DNA from 4 places in the Microbulbifer sp. CAU 1566 genome. Region 1 is predicted to be linked to each of the others. Evidence: predicted binding sites of a transcription regulator. Region 1 holds the regulator's gene; each other region holds the start of a gene.
What was found. The regulator LexA, encoded in region 1, represses DNA repair genes until DNA is damaged. The targets are predictions, from matches to a motif close to ACTGTNTNTANANACAGT.

Region 1 (4,086 bases):
CCACAAAGATGAGATAGATCCCAAGTACAGCTTCCTGTTTTCTGCTCCCACGGAAGACAACGAGGGGCGGGATACGGTGGTCCGTTTCAGTCGCAAGACCCAGGAACAGTATGTTCAGAGTGAGGAAGAGGGCAAAGCGACGGGCTGGAAGGCCTTCTACAACAACGGGAAATGGGAAGTAGAAGCCCCAGCGAAGAAGGCTGCTGCAAAGAAAGCTCCCGCGAAAAAGGCGGCTGCGAAAAAGGCACCGGCCAAGAAAGCTGCGGCTAAAAAGGCGCCTGCCAAAAAAGCGGCTGCCAAGAAAGCCCCTAAAGAAAGTTCCTAAAGGGTAGGTCTGTACTTGAGCAACCCCTATACCGGCACAGTGGCCTCGGCCCTCCGCAAATGCCAGATTCTGCTCCAGTCGCTGGATGAGCGGGGCAGTACCGAAAACCCCCTCCTGCAAGCCGCTTTGCAGGAAGGGGCGTTATTGCAACTGTGGCGGGCATATCGTGCATTTCTCGGCGAGCAGTCCCACCAGTTGGGTCTGGGCACTGGTGTGGTGCCAGAATCCGCAGCGGCGCTACAGAGCCTGCTGACGGCCCGGGGCAAATTCAGTGCGGACGTCGGCGAGCTGGTGAGCCTGGCGGAAAACCCGGATAGCTGGTTCTACCCGATGGCAGTTGCTTGGATTGGGCTCTGGAAGCTTCCGACTAGCGCCGGGCAGGGGCCTGACGGAGGGGCGGGCGTACAGACACTGATTCCGGTGCGGCAACTGGAAGATATGCCGGTTGCGGTGGACCCCGAGTGTCTCAATCGCTGGCTGCGGGGGCTTACCGAGCTGGTGCAGCGGCAGCGGGTACAAGGCGAAGAGTGGTAGCGCCTTCAGTGGGCGCCGCAGATTAATCACTTCCCCCTGTGTTACAATGGCGGAAAATCATGCTGTAACTGGAGAAGTGAATGTCTTCTGAGACCTACGAAATCATCGAGTTGTCCAATGGTGATGTGGCGCTGCGACGCGCTGGTCACAAGGGAGACCCGCTGGTGCGTATTCATTTCTCAGCGGAGAGCCTCGAGTTTTTGCGTGAGCACAAGATTGCCATTGCCCGCGCCATGCTGGAGGCGGGAATTGAGGCGGTGCAGGATGTGAATGAGCTGGAAGCAGAGCCGGAATCCTTCGAGGAAGACGTGGATGTGACCGAGCACACGGTACACTGAACTTGCTTAAACCTACCCCGCAGTGTCGGTGATTTCGGCCGCTGTAACGGGTTGTAACGGAAAGATACGGGGCGAATCGTGTATCAAACGCCGTGAAAGACGCATAAAAAAACAGGGCTTGAGGCCCTGTTTTTTTATGTCTGGAAGATGGTGAATGCGCGCCTTAAAAGGGATTCTGGCGAATCACACCAACCGCCAGGCCTTCAATGGCGAAATTCTTGTCACGCATATCCACCTGAATAACATCAAAGTCATCATTCTCCGGCAGCAGCTGGATGGTTGCCTGGTTGCCGCGTCGCTTGAATCGCTTCACGGTCACTTCATCCTCAATCCGTGCCACTACTATCTGGCCATTGCGGATGTTGTCCGTGCGTTGTACGGCCAGCAGGTCGCCATCAAAAATACCGGCATTCTTCATGCTCATGCCGTGTACCCGCAGCAGATAGTCTGCCGGTGGGTGGAAAAACTCCGCCGGGATCTCGCAATATTCTTCAATATTTTCTTCCGCCAGTACCGGATTACCTGCCGCGACCCGGCCAACAATGGGCAAGCCGCTCTGGTGGTCTGGAATCCGGATACCGCGTGAGGCGCCGGCGACCATTTCAATTGCGCCTTTACGCGCCAGTGCTTTGAGGTGTTCCTCTGCCGCATTCGGAGAGCGGAAACCGAGCTCCTGGGCAATCTCAGCTCTGGTGGGTGGGTATCCGGTATCGTCCAGATACGTTTTGATCAGTTCCAGTACCTGAGCCTGGCGAGCGGTAAGGTTTGTCATGCGCACTTTCCTGTTGTCTGTATTTTTATACAGTTGCTGGGATTATATACAGATTTCTCTTGCACGCAATCTTCCGGGGGACTGTGTGGGCTAGCTGCTAGACTTGGGGTACCTGTCGGCTTTCAGGTTGTATGGGCATCCAGTTCCCCAAAAGGGGAGTCGGGCAATAAGGAGAAGGCATATGCTGGACGCAAAAATGCCAGAAGCGTGGCGCGTGCTGCGAATTCAATCGGAACTCGTCGATGGTATCGAGCGCCTGATTACATTGAAGGGCGCGGTGACGGTTTTCGGCAGTGCAAGATTCCGTGAAGATGCGGTGGAATATCAGGAAGGTGTGCGCCTGGGCGAGTTACTTGCCAGTGAAGGAGTGCCGGTTATTACCGGCGGCGGCCCCGGGATTATGGAGGCCTGCAATCGCGGCGCATTTACCCAGGCTGGTGCCTCAATCGGCCTGAATATTGAATTGCCATTTGAGCAGACGCCGAATCCCTATCTCGATATCAGCCTGCACTTTCGCTATTTCTTTGTGCGGAAGTTCATGTTCGTGAAGCATGCCGTTGGCTTTATCGCCATGCCCGGTGGGTACGGAACCCTAGATGAACTTTTCGAGGCGCTGACGCTGGTACAAACGCAAAAAGTCCGGCGTTTTCCTATTGTTCTGGTAGGGAAGCGCTACTGGGCGGGATTAATCGACTGGTTGATGGAAACGGTGTTGGACCGGGAATGCATCGATGCCGGTGATTTGAACCTGTTCAAATTGGTTGACACGGTCGAGGAGGCGGCAGAGATCATCGTGGAATATATTCGCGAGCGCGATATTTGATGGGATCTCTACCCCTCAGTTAAATACTTTCATCGGTCCCGGGAAAAGACTCGCCTTCCAGTTTGTCGATGGCACTTTGTGCGGGCGAAAATAAGGGACTTTTGAATCCGGCATCCTCATCATCCTGCATTTCGCGCGCGAGGCTTCCATATCCGGCGTTGGCATCTTCCGGAGGTGCTGCACCAATCACGGGTAGTCGCGGCCAGCTGAGAAAGTCAATCTCATCCAGTGCGCCGTCGATGTATTGAACTTCAATGGTGCGAGAGGGGTGATCTACTGCCACCACTTCAAACAATTCACCAGATTGGAAGTTTTCGAACCAGCTGCCAATTTCCGGAGCAATTCTGGCCATGGCGCGGCCCTCCTGTCGTTATCAATCGTTAGGGGCCCTTTGTTGCCGCGCTACTATGAAATCCCGTCCCCATCGCCATCGCCATCGTCACCACCACGGCGGCCGGTTCAGGAATCAATAGCGGCTGTTACAGCAAATCCCGCGCCTCTTTCGAAGTTCCGTTTCGAGCAATTTCCTCAGTCTTTAAATTCAATCTAGTGTCGGTGCCGGCGGCTTGGTATCCGGGAGGTCGCGATTTCGGGATTCCCTGGATGTTTTGTGATCGCCAGGGCAAATTTCGGTGGATACAAGCGCGCGGCTGGCTAAACCGCTTTTGGGGCAGGGGAGACGGATGTTCCAATTGGTGCCGACTATGCTAGTCTCAGGCCCTTAAACAAACGTTTTAATTGTTGGTTTGAATTGGTATGAGTCAGCTGGAAACCGTCAAGCGAATCCTGGATGCCGCCGAGGTACTATTTGCCGAGCGCGGCTTTACTGAAACCTCGCTGCGCACTATCACCAGCACCGCCGGGGTGAATCTGGCCGCGGTAAACTACCATTTTGGTTCGAAAAAAGAGTTAATCCAGGCCGTATTTGAGCGTTTCCTTACGCCTTTTACGGAGCATCTGGATCGGGAGTTGAGCCGTCGAGAGCTTCAGGACGAGTGCTTACAGGTGGATGACCTCCTGCAGAGCCTGTATCGGGTCGCACTGGCCGGTCTCGCAAGAGAGGGGCGCGATCCCAAGCGCTTCATGCGTTTACTGGGGCTGGCTTATACCCAGTCCCAGGGCCACCTGCGGCGGTTTATCGTTTCGCGCTATGGATCCAGCTACCGGCGGTTTGCGGGCCAGCTTGCCAATGCCTTACCCCAGGTCGACCCGGTGACCTTCTACTGGCGCCTTTATTTCATGCTGGGCGCCACCATATTTTCTCTGTCGAGCTTCGACGCCATTGAAGCTATCC
Region 2 (4,086 bases), on a different contig from region 1:
GATCAGGACCAGGCGCTTCTCGGCAACACTGAGCGAATGCGCGTCTTCCGGAGCCTGGTGTTCAGGCTGGTTGTTCGAGGTTTCGCCACTGCTTCCGTGCATATCGCGTCCTGTTCCGGGCTTTTCGCGGTGCGTTTAGTGTTTTTCTTCCCGCAGGTTGTATAGGCCCTTCTTCAGCTTCAGCAGGTGTTCCTGCAGCTGCGGCCCCTTGCGCTGGGCCACGCCGATGGCGAGTACGTCGATTACCACCAAATGCGCGATGCGGGACGACAGCGGCGTGTAGAGCTCGATGTCTTCCTCCACATCCACTTCCAGCGGGATACTGGATTGACGGGTCATGGGGGAGCCGCTGGGACCGAGGCCGATGACGGTCGCGCCCTGGGCTTTGGCCATTTCCATGGAGCGCAGCAGTGAAGAGGTGCGGCCGCTCTGGGAGATGGCGACCACCACATCGCCGGGCGCCATGCTCATGGCGGACATGCTCTGCATATGGTGGTCAGAATGGGCGGCGGTAGCCATTTGCAGGCGGAAGAACTTGTGCTGGGCGTCGGCGGCCACGGCACCGGAGGCGCCAAAACCGAAGAATTCCACCCGCTTGGCGGCGGCAATGGCGGTAACGGCGGCTTCAAGAGCGCGAGAGTCGATTTTGTCGCGCACATTCAGCAGGGTGTCGACGGTAGAGTCGAACACCTTGCGTTTGTATTCGGCGATGGAGTCGGTTTCGGTAACGGCGATCTGCCCGAAACTGGGGCTGGAGGCCAGCTGTTGCGCGAGGTTGAGCTTGAACTCCTGGAACCCGGAGCAACCCACAGCACGGCAGAAACGCACCACGGTCGGTTCACTCACCTGCGCCTCGGTGGCCAGATCCACTATCCGCATATGAATGATTTCGCCGGGGTTGGCGAGGATATATTCAGCGACCTTGCGCTCAGATTTACGCATGGCACTCAGCTGCTCGCTGATCCTTTGCGTGACTTCCGCTGGCTTCACGACACTACCTTAACTCTGGTTCAGGCTGTGCAGTTTAGCGGCATGGCGGGGTGCTGGCGAGCTTTGGCTCAGCTCGATTCTGGCATTGTGGCGGCCCTGCTGCCGGGTAGGCCTTTGTGAGACACGCCGTGAACCCATCCATGGGGGCTCGGCTGCGGCCGTCCTGGCCGCAGACGGTCTCACAAAGGCCTACCCGGCATCAGCGCCTTCGCATTGAATTTCAGTGGGTCAAAACCCTGTTTATATACCCAGTTACTCCAAAACCCCTGATACAATCCGCCCCATGGACGTATCTGAACTTTTAGACCCCCTCAACGATCCCCAGCGCGAGGCAGTAGCCGCGCCCCCGGGCAATCAATTGGTTCTCGCCGGTGCCGGCTCGGGTAAAACCCGGGTGCTGGTGCACCGTATCGCCTGGCTGATGCAGGTGGAGGGGGCATCGCCCTACTCCATCATGGCGGTGACCTTCACCAACAAAGCGGCGCGGGAGATGCGCGGGCGCATCGAGGAGCTGCTGGGGGTGAATACCTTCGGCATGTGGGTGGGCACCTTCCACGGCCTTGCCCACCGCCTGCTGCGTGCTCACTGGCAGGAGGCGAAGCTGCCGCAGAATTTCCAGATTCTCGACAGTGACGACCAGCTGCGCCTGATCAAGCGGGTGCAGAACGAGTTGGGGCTGGACGAGAAAAGCTGGTCGCCGCGGGAGTCCCAATGGTGGATCGGCGGCCAGAAAGACGAGGGTATTCGCCCGCAGTATCTCCAGCTCACCGGTGACCCCTGGCTACAGACCATGGTGCGGATTTACAGCGCCTATGAAGCGGCCTGCCAGCGCGCCGGTGTGGTGGACTTCGGCGAGTTGCTGCTGCGCGCCCACGAACTGCTGCGGGATAACGACAATATCCTCGCCCATTACCGCCGCCGCTTCCCGTTCATTCTGGTGGACGAGTTCCAGGATACCAACACCATTCAGTACGCCTGGCTGCGCCTGCTGGCCGGCGACCAGTGTGCCATCACGGCGGTGGGTGACGATGACCAGTCCATCTACGGCTGGCGCGGTGCCAAAATCGAGAATATCCAGCATTTTGAAGCGGACCTGAGAGATGTGCAGACGGTGCGCCTGGAGCAGAACTACCGCTCCACCAGCACCATCCTGAACGCTGCCAACGCGGTGATTGCGCAAAATTCCGGTCGCCTGGGCAAGGAACTGTGGACCGAAGGGGAAAAAGGCGAGCCCATTTCCCTCTACACCGCCTACAACGAGCAGGATGAAGCGCGGTTTATTGTCGAACGTATCCGCGACTGGGTGCGCGACGGCAACCGCCGCGACAGTGTCGCCATCCTGTACCGCTCCAACGCCCAGTCGCGGGTGCTGGAAGAAGGATTGCTGCGGGAACAGATTCCCTACCGTATTTACGGCGGCCAGCGCTTCTACGAGCGGCTGGAGATCAAGAACGCGCTGTCCTACATGCGCCTGATCACCAATCGCCACGATGACACCTCCTTCGAGCGGGTGGTGAATACCCCCACCCGCGGCATCGGTGCGCGCACCGTGGAGCTGGTGCGGGAATTTGCCCGCGAGCACGGTAGCTCCATGTGGGATGCGGCGGCCAAGATGCTGCAGCAGAAAGTCCTCGCCGCGCGCGCCGGTAATGCCCTGGCGAACTTCCTCAGCCTGATCGACGCGCTGGACGAAGAGAGCACCGACAAAACCCTGGATCACATTGCCGAGCTGGCCATCGAGCAGACCGGCTTGATCGATTTCCACAGTAAGGAAAAAGGCGAGAAGGGCCAGACCCGGGTAGAAAACCTCAAGGAACTGGTCAGCGCCTGTCGCGCCTTCGACGGCGTGCCCACCGCAGACGCCGATGGCGAAGCGGTGGACGAGGAAGAGATTCCGCTGCTGAACCAGTTCCTCGACAGCGCCGCGCTGGATGCCGGCGAGGGTCAGGCGGACGAGTTTGAAGACGCGGTACAGCTGATGACCCTGCACTCGGCCAAGGGCCTCGAGTTCCCGCTGGTGTTTATGGCCGGGGTGGAGGAAAACCTCTTCCCGCACAAAATGTCCGCCCAGGAACCCGGGCGCATGGAGGAAGAGCGCCGCCTCTGCTACGTGGGTATCACCCGCGCCATGCAGAAGTTGTACATGACCTACGCCGAGTGCCGCCGCCTGTTCGGCAGCGAAACCTATAACAAGCCATCGCGGTTTGTGAGTGAAATTCCGGTGGAGTATATCCACGAGGTGCGACTCAAAACGGAAATTTCCAAGCCGCTGTTCCAGCCCAAGTCGTTCGGCAACTATGGTGGCGGCATCAACCCCTACTCCGATGCCGCGCCGGAGTTCGACGACGACCTGCCACCCCTGGCGCTCGGTGGACGTGTTGACCATGCCAAATTCGGTGAGGGCACGGTGGTACAGTTTGAAGGCAGTGGCCCGCGCGCGCGGGTGCAGGTCAACTTCGACGACGCCGGCAGCAAATGGCTGGTAGTATCCATGGCCAAATTGCAGCCTCTCTGATTGGTACACCCTCCCGGTCGCTATTGCGTCGCTCCCGGGAGGGTGTCGCCCAGACAAAACCAACAATAAAAATTCAAACGGACATGAAAAAAATAAACTGGTATCCCCCCGTAATCCTCGGCCTGCTCGCCCTGCTGGTGCTTACCTTCGGCTCGCTGGTGATCTCCCGTTCCGACCAGGAACAGAAAATCACCACTCTCGAAAACACCGGCCAAAAGACTTTTGAGTGGAAGCTGGTCACAACCTGGCCGAAAAATTTCCCCGGTCTCGGCAGTGCCCCGGAGCGCTTCGCGAAAAAAATCGACGAAATGTCCAACGGCCGCCTGAAGATCAAGGTCTACGGTGCCGGTGAACTGGTGCCCGCCATGGGTGTATTTGGCGCGGTGTCCGATGGTGCGGCCCAGGTTGGCCACGGCGCCGCCTATTACTGGAAAGGCAAGATACCCGCGGCCCAGTTTTTTACTGCGGTGCCTTTCGGGCTGAATGCCCAGGAAATGAATGGCTGGCTGCACTACGGTGGTGGGCTGGAACTCTGGGAAGAGCTCTACGCACCCTTTGATCTGATCCCCATGGCCGGCGGT
Region 3 (4,086 bases), on a different contig from region 1:
GCGGATAAAAATCGGCGGTGCGGAAATCGCTCGGCGCCACCTGAAACGGATTGAAGAAAGCCCCGGCTACCGGCGCAAACACGATGTCCCATACGGCGAGGCCGAGCACGCCGTTAAACAGGGTGTTTTCCACATAAAAGCACTGGTCGTGAGAACCGGGCGGTGCAAGGTGGTTGGCCGCGAGTATTTCCACCCGCTCCTGGGCAGGTGCGAGCACCGCGGTTTCCGTCACCGCTTGGTGTCGTTTCGGTGCAGGCCAGGTTTCGGCGTCATCCGTCTTCTTCGCCGTGCGATGGCCGAAACTCAGGGCAAACTCGCGCTCGGCTTCATTGTACGGGTTGGCGAGAATTTCTGAACACAGTGCCAGTGCGCTCGCGGTATCACCGCTGGTCACCGCGATCCGCGCGCGGCGTTCGCGCGCCGGCGGGCGGTTACAGCGGCGGTACAGCTGATCCGCGGCCTGCAATGCTTCGAGTCGCTCCAGCTGGCGTGCCAGGTTCAGGCGCAGGCGATCCAGACGCCGGTCCAGTGTGCTGTCGCCTTCGAACACTGTGGGCAGCCGTGAGGCCAGCGCATGGATGGCGTCTGCATCGGCGGCCAGCGCGAACTCGGCCTCCGCCGCGCAGTCGTAATAGTGCAGGTGCTGTTCGATCTGCGCGCGACTCCGGAATGGCAGCTGTTCCCGCTCCAGCGGATAGTTTTCATAGCGGAACAGGCCCAGGTCCCGCAGGACATAGTCCGTCAGGTCCTGATTCAGGTTGCCGAAAAACAGCAGTTTGAAGGTTTGGAAGTGCTCCGCCGCCTGTACCGCCAGCCACGGACCCTCGTTTTCGAGCGCGCGCAGCAACAGTGCGCCATCCTGTTCGAGCAGCGCCTGTTCCAGGGCCGGGCGTTTCAGGGATTTCGGCAGCGGCTCGGGGCTGTGGTCTAGAAGCTCGCCCTTGGTAAACAGCGGCAGAAGCTCTTCTATCGGCAGGGACGGGTTGCGCTGCAACAGGCCGGTCGCAACCAGCGTGTCTGCGGCGGCAGGGAGATCAGCGATTTCGGCATAGGCGAATTTGCCCTGCCGGAACAGGGCGCCGGCCGAGGAGGGGACCCCCTTGCGTGACAGCAGGCGCACGTACAGCCGCTGGCTGTCGGTCGCCAGTGCGCAAAACTGGTTGTGGAAGCGCCGCTCGCCGTCCGATAACAGGTGTTCATAGCGCGCTACCACAAAGTCCAGTAGTGACTGGAAGTTGCTGAGGTAGTAATCCGGTGCCAGTTCGACGGGATCGGCCATGGGGAGATTCAAGTGTCTGGGGGTGTAATCCTGAGGGGGCGGTGCGCGCGCCCGATGCTGTATGGTTATACAGGAATGGAGTAACGCAAACAAACCCGTGCGCGACCGCCGGGCCATGGGAACTGGCAAATGCCGACCGCTGCTGTAAAACTCTTATCAGTGCCGAAAACAATAACGCATAGATAACGTATAGAAGGACCTATATGACTCGCTTCCCGATCCTACCCACTTTGCTGTGCGGCGCACTGGCGATGGTGCTGTCCGGTTGCTCCTCCTCCGATCCTGAAGAATCCTCCAGTGACGACAGTGCCGCGCAATCGAAGGAATACACCGTTCACGAGATTCAGGTCGAGCCGGCGACCAGCGCCGATATCCTGCCGATGGAGCGGCTCCAGCGCCCGCAGCCGAGCGCCGAGCTCAAGAAGCGGAGCCCTGAAACCCGCGGGCTGGCGGCGTTTGCCGTGCAGCAACCGCAGCAACTCCACCAACCGCAGCAAGAAAAATACCAGGAGCTGGAACCCCGTCAGGTAAAACTGGTGCGTGAGGACCCGGTCTCCACCTTTGCTCTCGATGTAGACACTGGCGGTTACAGTAATGTGCGCCGCTTCCTCAACAACGGACAGCTGCCGCCGAAGGGTGCGGTGCGTCTCGAAGAGCTGATCAATTACTTCAACTACGACTTTGCCGGAAGCACAACCACACCCGCCAGTGACGATGACTTTGCGGTGCACTTCGATCTCTCGCGCGCGCCCTGGGATACAGAGCGCACCCTGTTTTCCATCGGCGTGAAGGCGAGGGAACTGCCGATGGATGAGGTACCGCCGGTCAATCTGGTGTTCCTGATCGATACCTCCGGCTCCATGGCCCAGCACAACAAACTGCCGTTGTTGCAGCAGGCCTATCGGTTGCTGGCCAAACAGCTGCGCGCGGAGGATTCGGTGAGTATCGTTACCTACGCCGGCAGCGCAGGATTAGTACTGGAGCCCACCGCCGGCGACCAGAAAACCAAGATCCTGCAGGCGATCGACCGGCTTCAGGCCGGTGGGTCCACCAACGGCGCCGGCGGCATAGAGCTCGCTTATGCGGTCGCGCAGCAGGCGTTCAAGAAAGAAGGCGTCAACCGGATCCTGCTGGCCACCGATGGCGATTTCAATGTGGGCATCAGCGATGTGGAAACCCTCAAGCAGCGCATCGAGCGCGGGCGTAAAAGCGGTGTGCAGTTCAGTGCGCTGGGGTTCGGTATGGGCAACTACCGCGAGGAAATCGTCGAGCAGCTGACCAATGTGGGCGACGGCAGCTATGCCTACATCGATACCATCTTCGAGGCCAACCGGGTGCTGGTGGAACAGCTCTCAGGAACACTGTTCACCATCGCCAAAGATGCCAAGGTGCAGGTGGAATTCAATCCCGCGCGCGTTGTGGAATACCGCCTGCTCGGCTATGAGAACCGCCGCCTCAATCGCGAGGACTTTAACAACGATGCAAAAGACTCAGGTGATATCGGCGCGGGCCACTCGGTGGTAGCGCTGTACGAGCTGACCCTGGTTGGTGATACCCCGCGGGTCGATCCGTTGCGTTACGGTGATGACAAAGACGGTGAGAATGTGACGACGGCAAAAAGCAACGAACTGGCGACAGTAAAAGTGCGCTACAAAAAGCCGGGAGAAGCAGACAGCACCCTCAAACAGTGGCCCCTGGCGCCCCAGGTAAAATCGTTTGAAGATACCCAGCAGGATCTGCAATTCGCCACCGCGGTGGCGGGCTTCGGACTGTTGCTGCGCAGCGAACCCCTGAGCGATTTCGATTACGAGGATGTAGTGGCACTTGCGCAACTCGCACGTGGCAAAGACGTCAGTGGTGATCGGGCCGAATTCGTGTGCCTGGTAAAAACTGCCGGCGCGCTGGCCAGTGCCCAGGCCACACCGGTAGCCGTGCAGCCGGATTAATCCGGGCTGGCCCAGCCCGCGGGCTAGCGGTAGGCTGCATTTCTTTATCGCTTCGAGAGAGATGCAGTCGATGCCCGAAACCTGTCACGTCTGGCGCACGCAAAAGGCGGGCGCCATCAGCAACCTGAAGCTGATGGAAGAGCCACTTCCATCTCTGGCCTCAGATCAGATCCGCGTATCGGTAAAATCCGTTGGCCTGAACTTCGCCGATATCTTCGCACTCACCGGCCTCTATTCTGCAACACCCGAAGGCAGTTTTATTCCCGGGCTGGAGTTTGCCGGTGTGGTTACTGCGCTGGGTGAAAACGCGCAAACGGATTTGCAGGTGGGAGACCGGATCTACGGCTGTACCCGTTTCGGCGGCTACGTCACGGTGGTGGATGTGCCGCCGCAACACTGCCGGAAAATTCCCGCGCACTGGAGTTTTGCTGAGGGTGCGGCGTTTCCCGCACAGAGTCTCACCGCCTACTACGCCCTCGATACCCTCGCGGCGGTAAAGCCCGGGCAGGTGGTACTAATCCAGAGCGCCGCCGGTGGTGTGGGGCTGCAGGCCATGCGCATGGCCGCGCAGATGGGTGCTATCCCGATCGGTACCGTCGGTTCCGAAAGCAAGCGCGCCTTTCTCGCCGGGCAGGGGTTTGCTGACATCATCATTCGCGGTGACAACTTCGACGAGCAACTGCATGCGCAACTGAACGGTCGACCACTGCATCTAGTGCTCGACGGCATTGGCGGAACAATCCAGCAACAATCCTTCGCCGCCCTCGCGCCCACCGGTCGTCTGGTGGTTTTCGGCGCTGCGGAATTTACTCCCGGTGACAGGCCCAACTGGCTGAAAGCGGCCTGGTTGTACCTGAAGCG
Region 4 (4,086 bases), on a different contig from region 1:
ACTGCAGCACCAGATCGCTGAAGAGCACGGCTACGAGCTTACCGGCCACAGCCTGGTGCTCTATGTGAAAAAGAAAGACAGCTGAAAGAGAGCTGAGCAACGCTCAGATTTTGGGCGCAGACCGAAAATCAGAGCGACAAAAAAGGGGAGCCACTGGCTCCCCTTTTTTATGCGTTCCGATACCCGGTACTTAGACGGGCGCCGTGTAGTCTTGCGGGTACTTGCCCACCTTGCCCGCATAGTAATTGCCGAATCGAGCGAGCTCCTTGGCGAGGTTTTCGCCCATTTCCATTACCGGCCCCAGGCCCGCTTCCTTCTTGGCGAAATCGATAAATCCGCAGACCACCGGCACCGCGGCGCCGCGGGCGATGTGATAAAAGCCGGTTTTCCAGCGCTCGGCTTTGCCGCGGGTGCCTTCTGGGGGCACGGCAATCACCAGTTCATCCCGGGTGTTGTACTGGTTGACGGTGGCTTCCACCAGGTTGTTGGCCTTGCTGCGATCCACCGCAATGCCGCCAAACCAGCGCATGGTGCCGCCCAGCGGGAACTGGAAGAGTTTGTCCTTGCCCATCCACTGCGGGTTCACTTTCAGCTTGAGGGCGGCGAGGATAAAGAAGTAGCCATCCCAGTTGGAGGTGTGGGGGGCGGCCAGCAGTACATATTTTTTCAGCTTGAGGGCGCGCTCGTCGGCCACCACTTTCCAGCCGTGCAGCTTGAGCAACAGGCGTGCAAGCAGTCGCAGGCAGGGGGTGAGAATGGGAGTATTGAAAATCGTTGTTTGCATGATAAGACCGAATTCTTTGCCCGTCAGTGTAGTTGGCGCTTTGTACCAGGGCGCGGCAGTATAAAATGAATTTCCTGCCGCTTTCGGTCAATTTCGGTCTGTGGGCCGCCTAGTTGTGACTGGTGGGACTTGCTCCGGGCCGGGCGATTAGGCCCTGCCCAGCATTTCCTCTGCGTGGGCCAGGGACTGCGCGGTGGTCTCCCCACCCAGCATGCGCGCTACTTCCGCGCTGCGCTCGGTATCTTTTAATTCACGCAGGGCCACGAATACGGCCTTGCCGTCACTGTGTTTCTCCACCAGATACTGGCGGTGGGCGCGGGCAGCGACCTGGGCCAGGTGGGTGACACAGATAACCTGGCCGCGCTCACCCAGCTGACGCAGCAGCTTGCCTACCACGTCGCCGGTGGTGCCGCCGATACCCACATCCACCTCATCGAACACCAGGGTGGGGGTGCGGGAAGTCTGCGCGGTAACCACCTGGATCGCCAGGCTGACCCGGGACAGTTCACCGCCGGAGGCGATCTTGCCCAGCGCCCGCGCGGGCTGGCCGGGGTTGGTGGCAATCAGGATTTCCACTTCTTCGAGGCCGGTGGCGGTGGGTTTTTCCAGCTCTGTCAGCGCCAGCTCGACGCGCGCGTGGGGCATCGCCAGATCAGCCAGCTGCGCATTGACGGCCTTGGCCAGTTTGCTGGCGGCCGCGGTGCGCAGTTTACTGAGCTTGCCGGCACTGGCGCGGAAGGTCTTTTCAAGTCGTTCGCACTCGGCGGCCAGTTTATCCAGGGCATCTGGCGCACCGATTTCTTCCAGCTCCTGCTGCCACTGCTGCTGCAGTTCCGGCAGTTGATCCGGTTGTACCCGGTGCTTGCGGGCGATGGAATAGATGGCGGAGAGGCGCTCTTCCACTTCCGCCAGCCGCTCCGGGTCCATTTCAAAACGGTCGATGTGTCGCGACAGGGTGCTGGCGGCCTCGTCCACCTGGATACGCGCACTGTCGAGCATCTGCGCCACTTCTGAAAGTGCGGTGCTTTGCTCCGGCATGGCGCCGACCAGCTGCAGGGCGCGGTGTAGTTGCTCGGCGATATCACCCTCGCCGCCATTGAGTAGTGCGGCCAGCTGGTAGCTGCCGCTCAGGATCTCGCCGGCGTTGGCCAGCTGTCGCTGCTCGCTTTCCAGTTCTTCCAGCTCGGCCGGTTTCAGGTCCAGCTGTTCCAGCTCTTCCAACTGGTACTCCAGCAGGTCGCGGCGGGCCTGGGTCTCTTCGGCGCTGTCTGCCAGCTTGCGGTAGCGGCGGTACTGGTCCTGCCAGGTCTTGTAGTGAATGCGCACTTCGGCGCTTTGCGCCTCGGCACCGGCATATTCGTCCAGCAGGCGGCGGTGGGTCTCTTTTTTCAGCAGCGATTGGTGTTCGTGCTGGCTGTGGATATCGATCAGCTGTTCGCCGAGGGTGCGCAGCTGCATCAGCGTGACCGGCTGGCCGTTGATGTAAGCGCGGGAGCGGCCGTCGACACCGATGGTGCGGCGCAGAATTACTTCCCGGCCGGCGTCCATTTCCTGTTCTTCCAGCCAGGCGCGGGCCTCTTGGTGTTCACCGATATCGAAGGTGGCGTGGATATCGGCGCGCTTGGCGCCAGCGCGCACCAGCTCGCCGTTGCCGCGGTCGCCGAGGGCGAGGCCGAGGGCATCGAGGGTGATGGATTTGCCCGCGCCGGTCTCGCCGGTGAGGGTACTGGTGCCGGGGCCGAATTCCAGCTCCAGCTGGTCGACCAGGGTGAATTGGCTGATAGACAGGTGCAGCAACATGGGATTATTTTCATGGCTATCGGAGTAGTGGTTGTTTATACAGTATTTGAGGGCGCGGTTTCAATCACCCCGGGCGCTGTTTGTGCGGCGATCGATTCCCCGGGGTTGGTCTCGCCACAGCTGCATTGCCACCTTACCCTGTGGTTTGCTCCGCCGCGTGAGGGCCTTGATTCCGGACTGCAGCGGTATCACTTGAAGTGCCCCGGGGCGCCCCCATATAGCCCTTCACCCCCGGTTCGGCGCGGCCGTACCGGCGAGTTACTCATTTGACCTATTGGCAGTAGACCGACGGACTACAGACGGAGAAAGCAGTGGCCAAAGAGCGCAGCGAAGAACAACAGATCGGCGAGCAGGCCGAAATCGAGCAGCCCAGTGCAGAAGAGCAGCACGCCGCCGAGGAGGCTCTGGCGGAAGAGCTGGCCGCCGAAGGTGAAGCTGGTGAAGAAGGTGCGTTGGTAGAGGAAATCGCCTCCCTGCACCAGCAACTGGCAGATCACAAAGACATGGTGCTGCGCGCCCAGGCCGAGGTGCAGAATGCCCGCCGCCGCGCCCAGCAGGACGTGGAAAAGGCCCACAAATTTGGCGTTGAGAAGCTGATCAAGGATCTGCTGCCGGTGGTGGACAACCTCGAGCGCGCTATTGCCACCATCGACAGCGAGCACGAAGCCCACAAGGCGGTGGTCGAAGGCATTGAGCTGACCCAGAAGTCCTTTATCGACACCCTGACCAAGTCGGGTGTGGAAGTGCTCGACCCGGCGGGTGAGCCCTTCGACCCGGAGCTGCACCAGGCCATGGCCCAGGTGCCTAACGGCGATGTAGAGCCGAATACCGTGCTCGAGGTCTTCCAGAAAGGCTACCGCCTGAACGGCCGCCTGGTTCGACCGGCGATGGTCGTGGTCAGCAAGGCGCCGTAAGGCAGAAATAGAAATCCCTGCGCTGGGTGCCCTTGAAAACAAAACGACGGCACCAATATAAGCAGCAACCGAATACAAACGTGCGCCGCCAGGACAGAATCCGGCGCGCAGCAAAGTGAGGAATCAAACCAATGGGAAAAATCATCGGCATCGACCTGGGTACTACCAACAGCTGTGTGGCAGTACTGGACGGCGACAAGGCGCGTGTTATTGAGAACGCCGAAGGCGATCGCACTACGCCTTCCATCGTTGCGTTCACCGACGACAACGAAGTACTGGTTGGCCAGTCCGCCAAGCGCCAGTCCGTGACCAACCCGACCAATACCCTGTACGCCGTCAAGCGCCTGATCGGCCGCAAGTTCAAAGACGACGTAGTACAGAAAGACATCAAAATGGTGCCTTACTCCATCGTTGAAGCCGACAACGGCGACGCCTGGGTGGAAGTGAAGGGCGACAAGAAGGCACCGCCGCAGATCTCTGCTGAAGTGCTGAAGAAAATGAAGAAAACCGCGGAAGATTTCCTCGGTGAGAAAGTAGACGCAGCGGTAATTACCGTACCGGCCTACTTCAACGACTCCCAGCGCCAGG

Region 2: a site for LexA is predicted at 1,226-1,243, ahead of uvrD (DNA helicase II). Genes of this name have one in related genera too.
Region 3: a site for LexA is predicted at 1,336-1,353, ahead of M0G74_RS12865 (VRR-NUC domain-containing protein). Genes of this name have one in related genera too.
Region 4: a site for LexA is predicted at 2,611-2,628, ahead of recN (DNA repair protein RecN). Genes of this name have one in related genera too.

Annotation. Positions count from the first base shown of each region.
Region 1 is NZ_JALNMG010000003.1:35,470-39,555, reverse strand. It holds gene topA (type I DNA topoisomerase) at 1-325, shown strand, start outside; gene M0G74_RS08585 (DUF6586 family protein) at 341-859, shown strand; gene M0G74_RS08580 (hypothetical protein) at 940-1,197, shown strand; gene lexA (transcriptional repressor LexA) at 1,361-1,969, opposite strand; gene M0G74_RS08570 (TIGR00730 family Rossman fold protein) at 2,151-2,792, shown strand; gene M0G74_RS08565 (DUF6763 family protein) at 2,812-3,144, opposite strand; gene M0G74_RS08560 (TetR/AcrR family transcriptional regulator) at 3,549-4,086, shown strand, end outside.
Region 2 is NZ_JALNMG010000004.1:257,934-262,019, reverse strand. It holds gene M0G74_RS12045 (DUF4153 domain-containing protein) at 1-102, opposite strand, end outside; gene hexR (transcriptional regulator HexR) at 136-990, opposite strand; gene uvrD (DNA helicase II) at 1,274-3,505, shown strand; gene M0G74_RS12030 (TRAP transporter substrate-binding protein) at 3,589-4,086, shown strand, end outside.
Region 3 is NZ_JALNMG010000004.1:476,563-480,648, forward strand. It holds gene M0G74_RS12865 (VRR-NUC domain-containing protein) at 1-1,279, opposite strand, end outside; gene M0G74_RS12870 (VWA domain-containing protein) at 1,483-3,225, shown strand; gene M0G74_RS12875 (zinc-binding dehydrogenase) at 3,296-4,086, shown strand, end outside.
Region 4 is NZ_JALNMG010000001.1:632,186-636,271, reverse strand. It holds gene fur (ferric iron uptake transcriptional regulator) at 1-85, shown strand, start outside; gene M0G74_RS02710 (1-acyl-sn-glycerol-3-phosphate acyltransferase) at 191-784, opposite strand; gene recN (DNA repair protein RecN) at 932-2,584, opposite strand; gene grpE (nucleotide exchange factor GrpE) at 2,896-3,498, shown strand; gene dnaK (molecular chaperone DnaK) at 3,630-4,086, shown strand, end outside.